DNA from 3 places in the Psychrobacillus sp. NPDC093200 genome. Region 3 is predicted to be linked to each of the others. Evidence: riboswitches for the same ligand, from Rfam matches in the RefSeq annotation. Region 3 holds a riboswitch; each other region holds the start of a gene.
What was found. A riboswitch is a leader RNA that binds a small molecule or an ion and turns the genes downstream of it on or off. The one in region 3 is predicted to bind lysine.
Positions count from the first base shown of each region.

Region 1 (6,242 bases), on a different contig from region 3:
TGAAGAGATAATTTGCTCCTCAGTAGTATGTATGTCCATCTTCGCTAGCTTCGCTTGTAGCTGCTTTTGAGTCATAGAAGAGTTATTAGTAACGAAAAAAGGTTCAATCCCTTTGTTTTGCAAATAATGTACAAAATCTACAGATTCCTGAATTGGTGTTAGTCCCTTATATACAGTTCCATCTAAATCTAAAAAGTATCCTTTATAGGCGGACATCGGAGTCCTCCGGTAAAAATGCTGAAACTGGCCCAAGCTCATTAATTAAATAATTTTCTACTCTTTCTGGAAACAGTTGTAAATAAGGGAGATTCTTCACTAGAACACTTTCTAATTGCTTATGGTCTACGGAAAAGAAATGTCTCACAAGCTCTTTTCTCATTTCAATAACAGCTTTTAAAGGCGCATCCATCTCAGCTGTAATTACTTTTTCATCAGTCAAAATATCAATTATGTCATCATAGCCACCTGGATCCCTCATAATGAAGCCATCAATCATTGAGTTACCTACATCTATAATGGACTCAATCATATTTTGTCCCACTCGCTCTAATGCAAGTTTCGTTATATTATTTTCATTCCAATCTTTTTTACTATCTATTAAGTCAAGCAATTCTCTCATATGCTTCAATGTCATTGCAATACTTTTACGGTCCACAAAATACATTGTACAGCCTCCTAATTCTTGGTCAGTTGATATATAGTTCTATTCTATAGTACCATAATTCATAGGTAAGGAAGGAGTGTCAAGGGTGGAACGATTTTTCTTGTATGATGACGTCGAAGATACAAAAACAAGATTCGTTGGATTTACTGGAGAAAGCCAGCGATATGATTTAGCAATTGTCCAGAGTTCTCGATTTTTCGGTAAGGTACTTGTGATGGACATTCAATACAATCGATCAGCTATTATTGGGTCGGATGATGTGGAAGAACCTGGCTACTTAGAGCATGTTTTTAATAGATCTGAAGCTGAAGCAACGGAGCTAAGAGATTATCTAAGAGAATTACTGAGCTAAAGTGGAATATTGTATAGATTTTTATAAAAAGAAAAACCTTGAGCAGATCATAATTGATCTTGCTCAAGGTTTTCTTTCTTATCTTTTACTAGTTCGAGTGGGACCGTTTTTGGTGCTACCCCTGTTTTTTTAACAATAAAGTAAGCACACCCAAAGTTACAATACTCGTATAAGTAATCCTTCATAGTGCTAATTTTCGTATCAAATGTTGCTTTATGATTTCGATCCTCGAAAAAGCCCTTTAGACGAAGCTGACCGTAGCCCCAGTCGCCCATTATATAATCATACTTCGTTAAAATCTCACTATAACGCTCTATAAATGCTTCTTCTTTAAAAGCCTCTCGAAAATCCTCAATCACTTCATAAGTGAAACCTTCAGCAATAATCATTCGCTCACCATCCATTAGCTATTTTGAATAGCTAGTAATTCCTCACCTTGCAGTTGTCGTTGCTTCGCTGCTGCATTTACCTGTTCATCCGCATGATAACTACTTCTAACTAGTGGTCCTGCCTCACAATGAGAGAAGCCCTTGCTCATGGCAATTTTACGTAATTCTCCAAACTCAGCTGGTGAATAATATTTTTGTACTTTAAGATGTTTTTTTGTTGGTTGTAAGTATTGGCCAATAGTCATGATATCTACATCGTGAGCACGTAAATCATCCATAACCTCTATAATTTCTTCAAATGTTTCCCCTAGACCTAGCATTAACGAAGACTTCGTAGGAATAGTCGGTTGCATTTCCTTAGCACGTTTTAATAACTCTAAAGATCGGTCATATTGAGCACGCGCTCTAACTCTTGGAGTTAAACGTCGTACTGTTTCAATATTATGATTTAGAATATCCGGCTTAGCATCCATTATATTACGAATGTTTTGCTCAATACCACCCATATCTGAGGGCAATACTTCAATAGTTGTAAAAGGATTTTTTCGACGAATTGCTCGAATTGTCTCTGCAAAGACCTCCGAACCACCATCCTTTAAATCATCACGGGCTACCGCTGTTACAACTACGTGTTTTAGATTCATAATGACAACTGAATCTGCTACTCGCTCTGGTTCTGCTAAGTCTAACTCGTTAGGAAGACCTGTCTTTACAGCACAAAAACGACAAGCTCTTGTACACACAGCTCCTAAAATCATGAATGTCGCAGTACGTCGCGATCCCCAGCATTCATGAATGTTTGGACATCTTGCTTCTTCACAAACTGTATTTAAATTATTTTCACGCATTAATTTTTTTAAGCCTTTATAATCCTCATTGGTATTTAACTTTATTTTTAGCCAGTCAGGCTTGCGTTCATGCTGTTCTTTTGGTGGTTTACACGCTGTCACGATTCCATACCCCATTCCCATTAATCTGACTTTACTGATGTCAATGTACCATATTATTAGAATTCAAACAACCTTCTAAAATCAACGGGCAGAACTATTGAACCACTCTTTTGCTTCTAATCGACCAAAAGGCAAACAACAAAACAATTATAATTATAACTGTTATTAACCCTATCAAGACAGAGCTTGTTAAGCCTAGTACCAAGTAACCTACTGCTGCAATAATTGCGCTAATAATAGCATAGGGCAGCTGAGTCATTACGTGGTCAATTACATTAACACCTGCTCCTGTGGCAGACATAATAGTCGTATCGGAGATTGGTGAGCAATGGTCTCCAAAAACTGCTCCTGCTAAAACAGCAGCTAAGACTGGAAGCAATAATTGAGGCTCAATCGCCATGATGATACTCGCTCCAATAGGAAGTAAGATTCCAAAAGAACCCCAAGATGATCCAGTTGCAAAAGCCATAAATGCTGTTAACACGAACATTAATACAGGTATCACACCTACTGGTACATTGTTTTCCGTAACTAAAGTAGCTAAAAATGCTCCAGTTTCTAAAGCTGTGATTAAATAAGACAACGACCAAGCAAACACTAATATCAAAATAGCTGGAAGCATAGATTTAACACCTGTGCATATGGCTTTCCACACGTAAGTCATGTTTGCCTCTGGGTTCGTTTTAAATTGGCGTATATATAAAATCATTGCGATTATACTAGCTGTCAGTCCCCCTATAAATAACGAAAGAGGTACATCTGTATGTTCAAAGATTATAAAAATGTCTAAAACTTTTCCTGAAAGGCTATAACCCGTCCAAAACATACTTCCTAAAGTGACAACCACTAAAGAAATAATAGGAAGTAATAAATCAATCACCTTACCATAATTATTTTCCGGGAAATCACCCTCTAAATCTCCAGGATTTGTTTTCTCCGGGTCAAAAAGTACGCCTGTATCCATCGCTCGTCTTTCATGCTTTTTCATCTCAAACAAATCAAAGTCAGTCCATGCTGTAAAAAAGACCAATGCTAATGTTGCGATTACATAGAAGTTCATCGGTGCCATTAACACAAATGCCTCCAGCGGTGTATAATCAGTCACCGCATGTGTAGCAAAAATTACACCAAGCTGACTGATTAGGAAAGCTCCCCAACTAGAGACTGGAGACACTACACAAACTGGTGCAGAGGTGGAATCGATAAAATAAGCAAGCTTTGCACGAGAAACTTTATGAGAGTCTGTAATAGGTCTAGCGATTTGCCCAACTGCTAATGCATTAAAATAATCATCCACAAAAATGATAATCCCCAAAAAAGCAGTTAAAAGTTTAGATCCTCTTTTTGTTTTGATTCTTTTGATAGCCCAAGCAGCAAATGCTGTGCTACCACCGGAAAGACTAACGAAAGCTGTTACTACTCCTAATAATAATATAAAAGCTAAAATATATATGTTATATACGTTTAACCCACCATCCCAAAAGGATACTTTAAATGAGTCCCATAATAAAAGAAAAGATTGTACTGGGTTAAAATTCTCTACAAGTAATGCGGCGGAAAGAATCCCCGCTCCCAATGAAAGTAAAACTCTTTTAGTCACTAAAACCATAATAATTGCCAATAATGGTGGCACTAACGAAAAAATAGTATTCTCCAAAACTGTTCCTCCTTAAAAATCGAAAAGCCAACCTATAAATATATATAGGTTGGCTTGATTATGAACTATAAGTTAAATACTTACTTCATTTGTAGCTCCCCATCTATACTTAAGTATAAATGACAGTGTTATTTTTATTCAAAATAACCCCAACTAAGTATCCTATGACTATTAATACTTAGCTTCGGCAAAGCTTCCTTTCATCTACGATCAACGGTGTCAACCTCCTGTAAATTACTCTTAAGCCTCGCAGCCTCTACCTATTCATTATTCATTTCTTTCTATTCTAACAGGCTTTTATAAAAACCGCCTTTTTTTTAATCTTCCGGCAATGGTATTGGTACCTCCACTGATGGAGCAGCAGACCCATCTCCTCCGGTATAAATATGAGGCACCTGTCCCTGTACTAAGCCCATTGCAACAGGGATATTTTGTTCAACTACACTCATTTTGCTCGCAAGTGGCACAATGATTTGTACATTTACTTTAATATGGATACTAATTTCTACATAAGCATTATTTATCCCAAACTCTGTTATGGTCGGCACTACATTGGACTGAACATTACCTATTACATGGAAACGAATTGGGATTTTAGGCCCTAAGTTTCCGATTAGAGGTATATTTGTAGCCTGCCCCATCGGCACAAAGAATACTACCCCACCTTGATCTTCCATTGTATGTTTATCATATTCAATATCATCCAAGTAGGGAAGACTAGAAAGATTTCCTTTTTCTGCCTGTTCCAAATGAGATTGCACTAAACTATTTGTATCAGAAAGTACTCGGTTGATAATCTCCGTATTAAACTTAGTCGTCACCATATTTTTACTATCTGAAGGAACTTCTTCAATAATATCGTTTACGTCTAACACATTTGCCGTACGTGAATTAATCGCTTTACTAATTACCATAGAGGCAATCTTATTAGTTTGTACTTCTGCATAATCTAAATAAGTTGGAGTCAGTTGGGCATTTATGTAATAAAACACCCAAGCTACCGACAAGAGAAAGCATGTCAAAAAGATAGCTAATTTACGTTGAGTGCTAAAAAATATAAAACGTTTCTTCTTTTTTCGATAAAACAACGAAAAAACCTCCTCATTACTTTTATGTAACAAGAAGGTCTTTTATGCCCTGCACTTATGCTCTTCCTTTATTCCGTACCATTTCACAACGTCTCGAATCGTTTCTGGCATAATATATTGTTTTTTTGCTGTTTTAAAGGAAGGAAAGAAATATCCAAATGTGAACATATCCAAAGTTGCCAGCCGGTAGGTGTCCTGGATAAGTAACGGACTTCCCTGTATGAAGATAACACCATCTTCTCTTTCAACTATTTGTTCAAATAATACATTACCTAAGAATTTACCACGAAAGCCTAGTCCTTTTACTTCGAGGTGAGGCCATTTATCATTTTTTGATTGCTCAATGATCTCTAGCAAATCTGCTCCACTTAATGTAATGATACAAGGATTAATAGGATGTGGAAGACATTGATGTAAGTCTCCAGCAGTTACAGGTCCCTCTGGTAAATCTTTTAAAAATATACCCGCTGGGAACATTGCACAATCAGCACCTGTATATTCGAGCAACCCTTTCCCAAAAAATTTAGCGAGCTCAGATTCATGAAACCATTCTTTTTCAAGCTTTACTGGATTATTAAATACAGTATGAGAAAGCTGGGCTTTTCCTTCATACTCCCAACGACTTTGGAGTTTGCTTGCATATTCAGGTACGGGTAGCTCGTCGGTCGGATATACCTTAGCCTCTTTTGAAACAATCTTCTTGCTAATATGATCAAATTCTAATATTACACGTCCAATATACATACCAAATTTGCCTGTAGCAGCCTGCAAAGTGTTCCCTAACCATTTCCCCTCCTCGAACAAATGATGGGTGTGAGCGCCTAAAATAAGATCCAATGAGGGTATTTGTTCAATCAGAATTTCATCCTGTGATTTTCCCAAATGTGACATACATATTAGAATATCTACTTGTGAGGAAATTTCCTTACACACATTTTTTAATCGTGGTATAGGGTCCTGTACATGCCAGCCAAGTTTTTCATAGTAAACGCCATAATCTGCCGTGGCAGCAACAATTCCAATTTTAATGCCAGAGGGGGTTTGATGAATTTTGTAAGGCTTTACCCAATTAGGAATCTCTCCATCCAAGTTAGTAAAATTTGAAACAATTACTTCAAAATTTGCTTCTGTATATAAAGAGT
Region 1 is NZ_JBNNVC010000003.1:41,731-47,972, forward strand. Features, by position in the region: gene ACQKNZ_RS13745 (TIGR01457 family HAD-type hydrolase) at 1-216, opposite strand, end outside; gene ACQKNZ_RS13750 (DUF86 domain-containing protein) at 203-664, opposite strand; gene ACQKNZ_RS13755 (DUF3055 domain-containing protein) at 750-1,016, shown strand; gene ACQKNZ_RS13760 (YutD family protein) at 1,064-1,405, opposite strand; gene lipA (lipoyl synthase) at 1,420-2,355, opposite strand; gene ACQKNZ_RS13770 (Na+/H+ antiporter NhaC family protein) at 2,450-4,012, opposite strand; lysine riboswitch at 4,097-4,279, opposite strand; gene yunB (sporulation protein YunB) at 4,330-5,100, opposite strand; gene ACQKNZ_RS13780 (bifunctional UDP-sugar hydrolase/5'-nucleotidase) at 5,143-6,242, opposite strand, start outside.
Region 1: linked by a shared signal. The riboswitch ahead of ACQKNZ_RS13770 (Na+/H+ antiporter NhaC family protein) and the one ahead of ACQKNZ_RS08770 (aspartate kinase) in region 3 are both predicted to bind lysine.

Region 2 (6,242 bases), on a different contig from region 3:
AGACGTGTAAGTTGCAACTCCTACACTTATCGTAATTTCGTCAATTGGCCAAGTAGTCTTTTCAATTTCCAACCTTAAACGTTCCGCCTGATGGTTAGCCTCTTGTGCATTTGTTAGTGGGAGAAGTACAATAAATTCCTCTCCGCCGTATCTAAGCACCGTATCTTTCGGACGTACAGTTTCTTCTGCTATCTTGGCCAACCTTTCTAGCACCTGGTCTCCCATCGCATGACCCCAAGTATCGTTGACCTGCTTAAAATGGTCAATATCTATTAAGCATAAGGAAAAGGACTGTTTGTTCTGCTCAAATTGCATAATCATCTCTTCTAGCTTGATATGAAAATAACGACGATTTTTTAAACCAGTCAATTTATCCGTTATGGCTAATTTCTCTAGCTTACCATTTAGTTCAATAAGTCTTTCTTGCTTTTCCTCTATTTCCTCATGCAATTCCTCTAATTTAGAAAGCGCCAGTTCCTTTTCTCGGAACGCTTCCTCCAACTGTTTTTTTGCTAGTCTAATTTCTTGTTCATAGCCTATTCTCTTCCCCATAGAAACCATTACACAATCAATTACCTCTATACCTTCTCGATTTGCTTTTTTTCCATTTAACAATACTGGAACGCTTTGACCATCCTTATGCAGTAGACTTAGAAATAACTCTTCGACGTGTCCGTATAATCGAATATAGGGATAAAAATAAGTATGAAATATAAACTTATTAGTCTTAGACATAATTGTTTCTATATGCTTTTGAGCAATCTCTTCATACGTAAACCCTGTCATTTGAAGGAAGGTTTTATTCATATCGATTAGCATACCTTCTTGGCTGATAGTAACGTAACCACAAGGCGCAAGATTTAAACGCTCATCCATACATATACCATTCCCTTCACTGCATTTGGTAAAGATACTCTTTAATCAGCTGTATTGTTTCATGTGGGTGACTTAGATGAGGATAATGTCCCTTCACATCCATTATTTTAAAATCACTTTTCTCAATATGGCGATGTAAGTATTCACCTACCTGAATAGGAACAATACTATCTTCTGAGCATTGGATGATTAATGTTGGAATAGATGATTTCTCTAAATCCTTACGATGGTCGGAAAAGAATGTCACCTCCGCAAATTGCTTTGTAATCTTCGGGTCGGTTGAGCTAAAACTTTTTTCTACTTCTTTTGCTACCTCAGGGTGCACGTCATTAGCGGCTACTATTGGAGCCATATAGCTTGCCCATCCTATAAAATTCATCTCCATCATATCTAACATTTCATAAATATCTCTTTCTTCGAATCCTCCAAAATACTCTCTATCATTAAGATACCTTGGAGATGGACCAATCATAACCAAACTTTTAAATGCCTCAGGTTTTTGAATGGCTGCTAGCATACCGATCATGGAGCTAACGGAATGTCCAACAAAGATTACTTCGTGAAGCTTCAATGCCTCTATTATATCTAGCACATCTTGAACATAGCCTTTAAGTGAACCATATTTCTCAGAATTATAAACCTTTAAATTTGAATCTCCTGACCCAACATAATCAAACAAAACAATTTGATATTCTTCTTCAAATGAAGGGACAATATTTCTCCACATGGTTTGATCACAACCGAAACCATGGGCAAACATTATTACTTTTTCCTTGTTCCCTATTACTTTTACATTATTTCGTTTTAGTACTTCATTCATGAAAACACCTCTAGTTTTTTTCCTTATATAAAAGGCTTCCTCTTCTTTTAAAAGGGAAGCCTTACATAGATTTGATAATTTATCCATTGCATATATTACCAATATACTATTTTATCTATTTTTTTTCTACACAAAAAGGTGAATTGATACTAACAACCTAGAGTTTATTTCAATGTTCTTTTTAAGAATTCTCTCGTTCGATCTTGTAGAGGATTGTTAAAAATTTGCTCTGGAGGGCCTTCCTCCGCAATAACTCCCTTATCCATAAAGACTACTCGATCGGAAACCTCCTTGGCAAATTCCATTTCATGAGTAACAATTAACATTGTCAAACCAGTGTTCGCAAGTTCTTTCATTACTTTTAACACTTCCCCCACCATTTCTGGGTCAAGTGCTGATGTAGGCTCATCAAAAAGCATTACATCAGGCTCCATAGACAAGGCTCGTGCAATAGCAACTCTCTGCTTTTGACCTCCGGACAATTGCTTTGGTTTAGCATTAACGTAGCCATCCATGCCTACAACGTTTAAGTATTTCAGTGCAATTTTCTCGGCTTCTTCCTTAGAACGCTTTAATACCTTTACCTGTCCAACTGAACAGTTACCTAACACATTGTGATTATTAAACAGATTAAACTGTTGAAAGACCATTCCAAGCTTCGTTCGGTAGGAATGGATATCGTGCTTATTATCGAGAATATTCTCCCCTTGATAAATGATTTGCCCACCACTTGGCTTTTCCAACAAATTAATGCAGCGGAGAAGAGTCGATTTTCCCGATCCAGAAGAGCCAATGATGCATACAACCTCGCCTTTTTTAACAGAGAAATCGATATCTTTTAATACTTCATGTGCTCCAAAGGATTTGCTTAAATGTTGAATTTCAATTACTTTTTCCATAGTTGCTCCTCCTTTGCTTACTGATTTTCATGTGGACCTTTTGGTAGGACTGCCATTTGCATCGGTTGACCAATGACTGTATAGTTTTCAGGTCCATCCAATTTCTTCTCAAAATGACGTAATATCAAGGTAACAGCAAATGTCATGATGAAATACAAGATACAAGCTACAAAAAATGACTCAAAATATCTAAAGTTATTTCCTGCAACTGATTTTGTTTGGAAATACAGCTCAGTGACTCCGATTACATTCAACACAGAGGTATCCTTAATATTAATGATAAATTGGTTACCTGTTGCAGGAAGTATATTGCGGATAACTTGAGGTAACACAATATGAAGCATCGTTTGAATATGCGTCATCCCTATTGCTTGAGAGGCTTCAAATTGACCCTTGTCTATGGAAATAACTCCGCCTCGAACAATCTCCGCCATATAAGCACCCGTGTTTATAGAAACAATGAAAATAGCAGCGAGTAGACGATCCATGTCTAAGCCAAAGGCCAATGAGGAGCCGTAAAAAATAACCATTGCTTGTACTATCATTGGTGTGCCACGGAAAAACTCTATATAAATAGAGAGCATTAAGTTAACCAGCTTAAGAAAGTATCTTTTAATCCCCTTTTCCGGCATAGGAACAGTTCTTATAACTCCTGCCAGCAAACCGATGATAGCTCCGAAGATAGTTCCAATAATGGATATTAAGAGGGTTACTCCGGCTCCTCGTAAAAACATTGGCCAATTATTTGTAATGATGGATATAATCCATTCTAAACTCATAGTCTTCCTCCTTACATACTAGCTGACCCATAAACACACTTTCCAAGGAAAGTCAGTAAATGCTGTAAATAATGAAACGGCTGCAAAATAGTAGCAGCCGTTGTTATATGCTTATTCTGCAGCTGGTTGATTTAAAATAGCATTGTCCATAATTTCTTGTCGCTCTTCTTCTGAGATTCCTGCTAAAATTTTATTGATTTTGTCTGTTAAGTCACTTTCCTTTTTCAATCCTACTGCAACGGCTGTTTCCTCTTCATCTGCCACGAATCCTTCTGTAAATTCGATCATTACAAATTTATCATTTGCTGATGAAGCACTAATCCCTTCTGGACGTTCAGATACATAGCCGTCAATCATTCCAGATTCTAGTGCCACACGCATTGCAGGGAAATTATCTGATGCCGGTTGTTTTTTTACTCCTTCAATTTGGTCAATAACCCCGTAGTGAGAAGTATTTAATTGGCCAGTAATTTTCGCACCCTTAAAGTCTTGAATGGAGGTAGCATTTTCAAATGTCCCGCCCTTTTTTACCACCATAACAAAGTTGGAAGTATAATAGTTTTCGGAGAAATCAATTGTTTTTTTACGCTCTGCAGTTGGTGACATCCCTGCAATAATTGCATCAATTTTGCCGGATGTTAGGGCTGGAACTAAACCGTCCCATTCCGTTTTAACAACAACGAGCTCTTTACCTAAGCCCTCAGCTATTTTTTTAGCAATTTCTACATCGTAACCACCAGCATATTCTGCATTACCGTCAATTTTTACGCCACCATTTTTGTCATCCATTTGAGTCCAGTTAAATGGTGCATATCCTGCCTCTAAACCTACTGTAAAAGTATCTTGATCAGAAGCTGATCCAACGCTTTCTTCCTCTTTTGTTCCACAAGCTGCAAGCAGTAAAATGGTTGATAATAATAATGTTAAAGTGAATAGACTTTTTTTCATCTCTATTAATCTCCTTTTTTAAATTAGTATATGTATGCATGCATACAAAAAGGACAACCGTACAAAAAAAGACCTGAGATAGACTCAGGTCATATATGTATGGTTGCCCTAAATCCTCTACTTTTCCCCATGAGATAGCACACCATTATAAACCGGGACGTTTATAACGGACAGTCCTGCAATTATTCACTGCAGACCCAGCATGTAATAATGAGTTTATTACAAACTTCGGCGACATTTCCTTCTCCCTAGCATCACAGCTACTCAAGCTCCACTAAGGACTGTTAAATATCGCGCCTCTACCTCACTTCTATAAAGCGAGGTTATATTCAATTATTGTTCATAGTCTACAACAGAGATTTTCATCTGTCAACATCTGTTCTATTGATTAAACCAAATATTACTATTATTAGATTGTAATCTCTTTAGAATTATTTCATTACCCATTTTTAAAAAAAGCTAATAATCCGAGGAATTGCTAAGAAAAGTCTGCTAAAGTAAACGCATTTTCAACTTTATCAGACTTTTTCTTTTTCCCTTTGGGCATAGGTTCCGAGGGGGAGCGATAAGCCATCACCGTCGCTTGCGCATCTTTTATGAGGTCTTATCTGTCTCAGTCGTCCCACAAGAGGCGCCGCCTGCCGCTCCAATCATAAGTTTTATAGTAAAGAGAAAGGAATATAGATAAAACTAACTCATTTATTTAAAGCTATTAATAAAATACTTTTCACTTTGACTATTTGATTAACAAATGATGGTTGATTTCCGCTCTCAACGGACGCTTTCCGTGGGGTGAGGATAAGCCATCACTGTCGTTTGTGATGTCTTATCTGTCTCACTCATCCAACCGGAGTCGCCGCCTGCCGCTCCAATCAAATAAAGCCCGCTTTAAAAGCCTCCATATACATTCTAGGATCTCTTAGACCATTCGTTGATTGGTTGAAGCCCCTTTCTAGGAGAATTTCCATTTTGAACGGGAAGAAAAATGTTTCACATGAAACTTTATATTATAAAAAAACATGAGATAAGCTGGTTTCACATTACATGCGACAGTATGGCTTATCGCTATACTCCACAGAAAGAATTCGTTTAAAGCGCAACTTTAGCTATTTATCATTTACGCTTTTCATTTTTCTCATCTTATCGGATAACTGCAAAAAAAGAGCGCAAATGACTTGGCTACTACCTTCATTTGCACCCTTTTTACTTATTTTTGTATAAACATTTGTGTCCAGTAGTTACCGTCTTTTACATAACCTACACCAATATGAGTATAGTTTTTGTTTAAGATATTCGCCCTATGACCTTCACTGTTCATCCAAGCATCTACTACTGCTGAGGCTGTTTTTTGACCCATAGCAATATTTTCTCCTGCAGATTTATAGCTTATACCAAAATTCTTCATCATTGTAAATGGAGTTCCATAGACAGGACTAGTGTGACTAAAATAGTTTTTATCGTGCATATCCTGTGATTTATATTGCGCTACTCTTCCAAGCTCCCAATCGTATTTTAATGCTGAAAGACCCGCGTTTGCTCTTTCCACATTTACAAGTTTAATTACTTCTTGTTCTATACTATAAGAATCGTTTGAAGGGACATTGATTTTTTGACCTGGATAAATAAGGTCCGCATTTTCTAATTGAGGATTTTCCTTGATTAATTCTGAAACACCTGTTTGTGTCTTCACAGCAATTTTCCATAAAGAGTCTCCTGAAACTACTGTATAGGAATTAGCTGCAAATGTAGTGATAGGCATTAATAACGTTAGTGTTAGTAGTCCTACAATTGCTACTTTTATTTTTTTAAACAATTTAATCTTCCTTTCCTTTTTTAACTCTACTAATATAGTAAATTAAAAAAAGAATGGAAATCATCCCTTAATAATTGGATGCAATTTTACAGGTATATTACAAAGGA
Region 2 is NZ_JBNNVC010000005.1:131,023-137,264, forward strand. Features, by position in the region: gene ACQKNZ_RS17460 (sensor domain-containing diguanylate cyclase) at 1-876, opposite strand, end outside; gene ACQKNZ_RS17465 (alpha/beta fold hydrolase) at 893-1,696, opposite strand; gene ACQKNZ_RS17470 (ATP-binding cassette domain-containing protein) at 1,861-2,595, opposite strand; gene ACQKNZ_RS17475 (amino acid ABC transporter permease) at 2,613-3,374, opposite strand; gene ACQKNZ_RS17480 (transporter substrate-binding domain-containing protein) at 3,486-4,322, opposite strand; lysine riboswitch at 4,450-4,632, opposite strand; gene safA (SafA/ExsA family spore coat assembly protein) at 5,530-6,135, opposite strand.
Region 2: linked by a shared signal. The riboswitch ahead of ACQKNZ_RS17480 (transporter substrate-binding domain-containing protein) and the one ahead of ACQKNZ_RS08770 (aspartate kinase) in region 3 are both predicted to bind lysine.

Region 3 (6,242 bases):
GAAAAATTTTATGTTAAAATAGATTCATAGTTTTTTATTTACATTTTCTTTTAGAAAGAAGGGTTGCTACTTGAATGAAAAAGAACATTCACATGTAACTTCCTTTGGATACGAAATAATAAGAGATCACGTGCTTGCTTCTATTCTCGGAAAACATGAAAAAGATATTTTATACTGGGCAGGTAAAGACCTCGCTCGTAAATTTCCTCTCTATTCAATGGAAGAAGCCATCTCTTTCTTCCAAGAAGCTGGTTGGGGAAAGCTTGAATTAGAAAAAACTTCGAAGGATTCGGCTCATTACATATTAGAAACCTTTAATTTGCCTCAAAGTGGGATTAACAGAAGTCATAGACTAGAGGCAGGTTTTCTTGCGGAGCAGCAACAAAAAATTGGCGGCTATGAGACCGAGTGCTATGATGAGCTTGTCAAAAAAACTGGAATGGTCACTTTTCATATAAAATGGGATTTAAAAAGTTCGCGATAAAACAGCATGTATACAAAAAAGAGGATTGTAGGTAAAACGACAATCCTCTTTAAATATAGAATTATCGGCTGATAGCCAATTCAAATTCATTATGAAGGGCATTAGCAGCTTGGATCATATTCCCCTGAGGTACTACTACAGAAACTTTAATCTCTGAGGTGCTTACCATTTTGACAGGTATGTTCTCCCTACTAAGACGGTCAAACATTTGGGCAGCAACACCTGGATTAGATACCATTCCCGATCCTACTATCGATACTTTAGCTAGGCCAACCTCAAAATCAGCAAAAGTAAAACCTAAAGTTTTTTTATTTGTTTCTAAAACCTCAATTGCTTCTGAAAGTGATTCCTTTTTGATAGAGAACGAAACTGTTGGCTTAATGCCCTCAACGATTGATTGGACAATAATGTCTACGTCTATATTATTATTAGCGAGTGTAGTGAAAATGGAAGCTAGCGAACCATTAAAAGGCACTTCATACTCTATAGTCAAACGTACTATATCTGATTCAAACGCTACCCCACGTACTACTAAATTTTTTTCCACATCTACTTCCTCCTTTAAAATTGTTCCTTCTGTTTCTTCATAGCTTGATCGTACTCTAAGTGGTATTTTATAATTTTTTGCAAACTCCACTGCTCGGGGGTGCAATACTCCAGCGCCTAAATTGGCTAACTCTAACATCTCATCATATTCCAACTGCTCTAGTTTTCTAGCATCTAATATATAACGAGGATCTGAAGTATAAATGCCATCTACGTCTGTGTAAATATCACATATTTCTGCATCTATCGCAGCTGCAATAGCGACGGCAGTAGTATCTGATCCTCCTCTTCCTAAGGTAGTGATTTCCCCCTCCAAAGAAATCCCTTGAAATCCTGCGACAATTACTACTTGATTACCATCAAGATATTCATTTATCTTGTTGCCATTTAGTTGACTGATTTTCGCATTTCTATGTACATCGTCTGTTTGGATGCCTGCTTGCCAACCTGTGAGAGATAGGGCTTCCACACCAAGTGAGTTCAATTGTATTGCAAGCAAGGACATCGTCACTTGTTCCCCTGTTGACAACAACATATCCATCTCTCTTTTTACAGGACTATCGGTGATTTTACTTGCCAACAAATTTAAATCATCAGTTGTTTTACCCATTGCAGAAACAACTACTACAATATCGTGGCCTTTTTCTTTTTCATTTTGAATCCTTTTTGCGATATTCGTTATTTTGTCGAGAGTGCCTACAGAAGTTCCGCCAAATTTCATAACAATTTTACTCATTAACCTATCTCCCCTTTTGTCTCTGTCAGGATACAATAAAAAAAGCTTTCCACAAGATTGCGGAAAGCTAACTCTTCTCATACACGGTCAAAAAACAATTGCCCATGTGAGATAGCCCTCCAGAATATATATTCTGACAATCCTGCATCTCTTAAATACAGAACCAACATAGAAAAGGAAAAGCTTTTCTATATTTCGGCGAACAACCCTTTCCTAACCCCTCAATGGATCTTTCATCCTCATGATTAGTACTATTGCAATTCGCACCTCTATCTTCACTGTTTGAATAGTGAATATTAAATTGTTTTAAAGATAACACAAGATTATTCAGAAGACAATAAATTTTTCTGAAAATGAGCAATTAGATTATCTGCTAATTTACTAGGAAGCCCAGATTCGATTAACTCTTCCTTAGATGCAGCTTGCATTCGTTTAACGGAGCCAAAATGCTTGAGTAGTAGTTTTTTTCGCTTTGGTCCGATTCCTTCTATTCCATCTAATGAAGAAGCAATAGTATGCTTCCCTCTTTGTTGACGATGGAATGTGATAGCAAAACGATGGACCTCATCTTGAATCCTTTGTAATAAATAGAATGCCTCGCTAGTTCGCTTCATAGGTATAATCATTAAGGGATCACCATAAAGCAAAGAAGAAGTTTGGTGTTTCGTATCCTTGGCTAGTCCTGCAATAGGTATATCTAAGCCCAATTCATCTTCAATAATTTCGCGAGCAGCCTCTATTTGTCCTTTACCACCATCAATAATGATAAGGTCAGGAAGTGGCAGTCTTTCTTTTAGTACTCTTGTGTATCTTCTTCGAACAACCTCGCGCATCGCTCCATAGTCATCATGCTTGGCTGCTGTTCTAGTTTTATATTTACGATAATCTTTTTTATATGCTCTGCCATCAACAAAAACTACCATGGCTGAAACTGCATCTGTCCCATGGATATGTGAATTATCAAATGCTTCGATTCTGCTTGGCATGCTAATTCCCATCAATTGACCTAATTCCTCTACAGCCCCAACTGTCCGCTCCTCTTGACGTTCGATTAAGTGAAATTTTTCTTTCAATGCAATTGAAGCATTTTTTTGAGCCAGATCTACTAAGTTCTTTTTTGCTCCCTTTTGTGGAATAATGACCTTCATTTGCAGCAGCTCAGACGCCAAATCCAAATCGGTAGTATTTGGGACGAATATTTCCTTTGGCTTGATGTGTTCAGGTTTGGCATAAAACTGGCCTAGAAACGTAAGAAACTCTTCCTCCGGGTCACGATACATCGGGAATAGCGACACATCTCTTTCTATCAGTTTACCTTGGCGCACAAAAAAGACTTGGACGCACATCCACCCTTTGTCTACTGAATATCCGAAAATATCACGGTTCGTGAAATCATTCATCGTCATTTTTTGTTTTTCCATAACTTGATCAATGTGGGCAATTTGATCGCGGTATTCCTTAGCTCGTTCAAACTCAAGCTGTTCCGCTGCAGCATTCATTTTTTCTGTCAGTTCTTTCTTGACCTTTCCATGTCCACCATTAAGGAAACTAGAGATTTCGTGAATTATTTCTGTGTATGTTGGTTCATCAATTTCCTTTACACATGGAGCTAAGCACTGACCAATATGATAGTAAAGACAAACTTGACTAGGTAGCTTTTGACACTTTCTTAATGGATATAGTCTATCCAGCAGCTTTTTCGTTTCATGGGCAGAATGGGAATTTGGATAGGGTCCAAAATATTTCCCTTTGTCCTTTTTTACTTGTCTTGTAATAATTAGCTTTGGGTTCTTTTCCCCTGTAATTTTTATATATGGGTACGTCTTATCGTCCTTGAGCATGATATTGTATTTTGGATCATGCTTTTTGATCAAATGGAGCTCCAAGATCAATGCCTCTAGCTCAGACGATGTAACGATATATTCGAAGTCCACTATCTCTTGTACTAATCTTTGAGTTTTTCCATCATGTGAACCGGTAAAATAAGATCTTACACGATTTTTTAATACTTTTGCTTTTCCTACATATATAATAGTGCCTTTTCGATCCTTCATCAAATAACAGCCCGGTTGATCTGGTAGGATTGCACATTTCTGTTGAATTAGTTCGTTCATCTCATCACCTGTTTAAAAAAACCGGGCGCCTTAGAGGACCCGGTTTTTATTATTATGCGTTTTTCTCAACGAATTGAACTAGTGCTTCTTTTGGTTGGAAACCAACAGCTTTGTCTACTGGCTGACCATCTTTAAATAACACTAATGTTGGGATTGACATGATACCGAATTGACTTGCAGTCGCTTGGTTCTCATCTACGTCAACTTTAACGATTTTAACTTTCTCGCTCATTTCAGCATCCATTTCTTCTAGAACTGGAGCAATCATTTTACATGGTCCGCACCATGTTGCCCAAAAATCTACTAATACTAATCCTTTTTCAACTTCTTGTGAGAAGGTTTGATCTGTTCCATGAACAATTGCCATATATAATTCCTCCTTTATTAACTCTAAATAGATTATAGCAGACAAAAAATGCTTCATCTACAATTTAGCTTACACACGTAAATTTCATTTATTCACACAAAAACTCGGCCCATAAAGAGCCGAGCATTTTTTATGCATTCACTTTAAGCTTTTTGAATTCTTCTGTTAGCATCGGGATAACTTCAAACAAGTCTCCGACAATTCCATAGTCAGCGACTTTAAAGATATTAGCTTCTGGATCCTTGTTAATCGCCACAATAATTTTAGAGTTAGACATACCTGCTAAATGCTGAATTGCTCCAGAAATACCAGCCGCGATATAAAGGTCAGGAGTTACAACCTTACCAGTTTGGCCGATTTGTAGTGAATAATCACAGTAGTCAGCATCACAAGCTCCACGAGAAGCTCCAACTGCTCCACCTAACACGTTCGCAAGCTCTTTTAATGGTGCAAATCCTTCCTCACTCTTCACTCCACGTCCACCCGCGATAACAACCTTCGCCTCTGATAAGTCTACGCCTTCCGTAGATTTACGTACTACTTCTTTAATGATTGTGCGTAGGTTTGTGATGTCAACTGATAGAGAAGAAACGTCACAAGATTTGCTATCGTCTTTTACAAGTGGTGCGATGTTGTTTGGACGAATTGTGATGAACTTAATACCTTCTTTAACTTTAACTTTTTCAAAGGCTTTACCAGAATAGATTGGACGAATATATACTGCATCTTCCCCTTCTCCTTCGATAGCTGTTACATCGGAAATTAGACCGATTTGTAATTTACTAGCGATTTTAGGAGATAGATCTTTTCCAAGAGCTGTATGACCAAATACAATTGCTTCTGGGTTTTCTTGATCGATTACAGCCATAAAAGCTTGACCATAGCCATCAGAAGTATATTGTTTCAAGTGTGGATGCTCTACAGTAATCACACGGTCTGCACCGTATTTTCCTAGCTCAGCAGCTAAATCTTGAACTGCATCTCCTAGTAATACTGCTACTACTTCCCCACCGTCAGAAATTTGCTTTGCTGCAGCGATTGATTCATATGATACATTACGAAGTGCACCTTCACGTGCTTCCCCTAAAACTAATACTTTTTTAGACATGATTTGTTCCTCCCATTTAATAAATGATTCGAACCCTCTTTACTTAACAAGACAGTTCATAGATTACTAGAAACTTAACCGTAAAAAGTTATACTACTTTCGCTTCTGAATGAAGTAGGCTCACTAGCTCTTTTACTTGATCAGCTAGTTCTCCCTCTAAAACTTTTCCAGCTTCCTTTTTAGGAGGTAAGTAAATTTCTATTGTTTCTGTTTTTGCCTCTATGTCATCTTCATCAATATCAAGGTCATCTAATTCTAGTTCTTCTAAAGGTTTTTTCTTAGCCTTCATTATTCCCGGTAAAGAAGGATAGCGTGGCTCATTTAAACCTTGCTGTGCAGTAACTAAAAGAGGTAAAGATGCTTCTAAAATTTCTGTGTCCCCTTCAACGTCACGTTTGATCGTAGCGGTTGTTCCATCGATTTCTAGGTTAGTAATAGTAGTTACATAGTTTATACCTAATAATTCTGCAACGCGTGGTCCAACTTGACCTGAACCGCCATCGATAGCAACGTTTCCAGCTAAGATTAAATTTACATCCTTGTCTTTTAAGTATTCGGAAATTATATGAGCCGCAGTGAATTGGTCCATTTCTTCAACATCATCTTCTGTATTGATCAGAACTGCTTTGTCAGCACCCATTGCTAAAGCTGTACGTAGTTGCTTTTCAGCATCCTCGCCACCCATTGTAATGACTGTAACTTCACCACCGTGTGCGTCGCGAACTTGGATAGCTTCCTCGATTGCATACTCATCGTATGGGTTGATGATGAACTCAGCACCATCCTCTTGAATTTTTCCACCACTTACAACAATTTTCTCCTCTGTATCGAACGTGCGTTTAACTAGAACATAAATATTCATGTTGAAGTCCTCCCAATATTGTTAT
Region 3 is NZ_JBNNVC010000002.1:227,889-234,130, reverse strand. Features, by position in the region: gene ACQKNZ_RS08775 (YslB family protein) at 71-484, shown strand; gene ACQKNZ_RS08770 (aspartate kinase) at 546-1,766, opposite strand; lysine riboswitch at 1,871-2,046, opposite strand; gene uvrC (excinuclease ABC subunit UvrC) at 2,090-3,880, opposite strand; gene trxA (thioredoxin) at 3,933-4,247, opposite strand; gene ACQKNZ_RS08755 (electron transfer flavoprotein subunit alpha/FixB family protein) at 4,378-5,355, opposite strand; gene ACQKNZ_RS08750 (electron transfer flavoprotein subunit beta/FixA family protein) at 5,444-6,217, opposite strand; gene ACQKNZ_RS08745 (enoyl-CoA hydratase) at 6,239-6,242, opposite strand, start outside.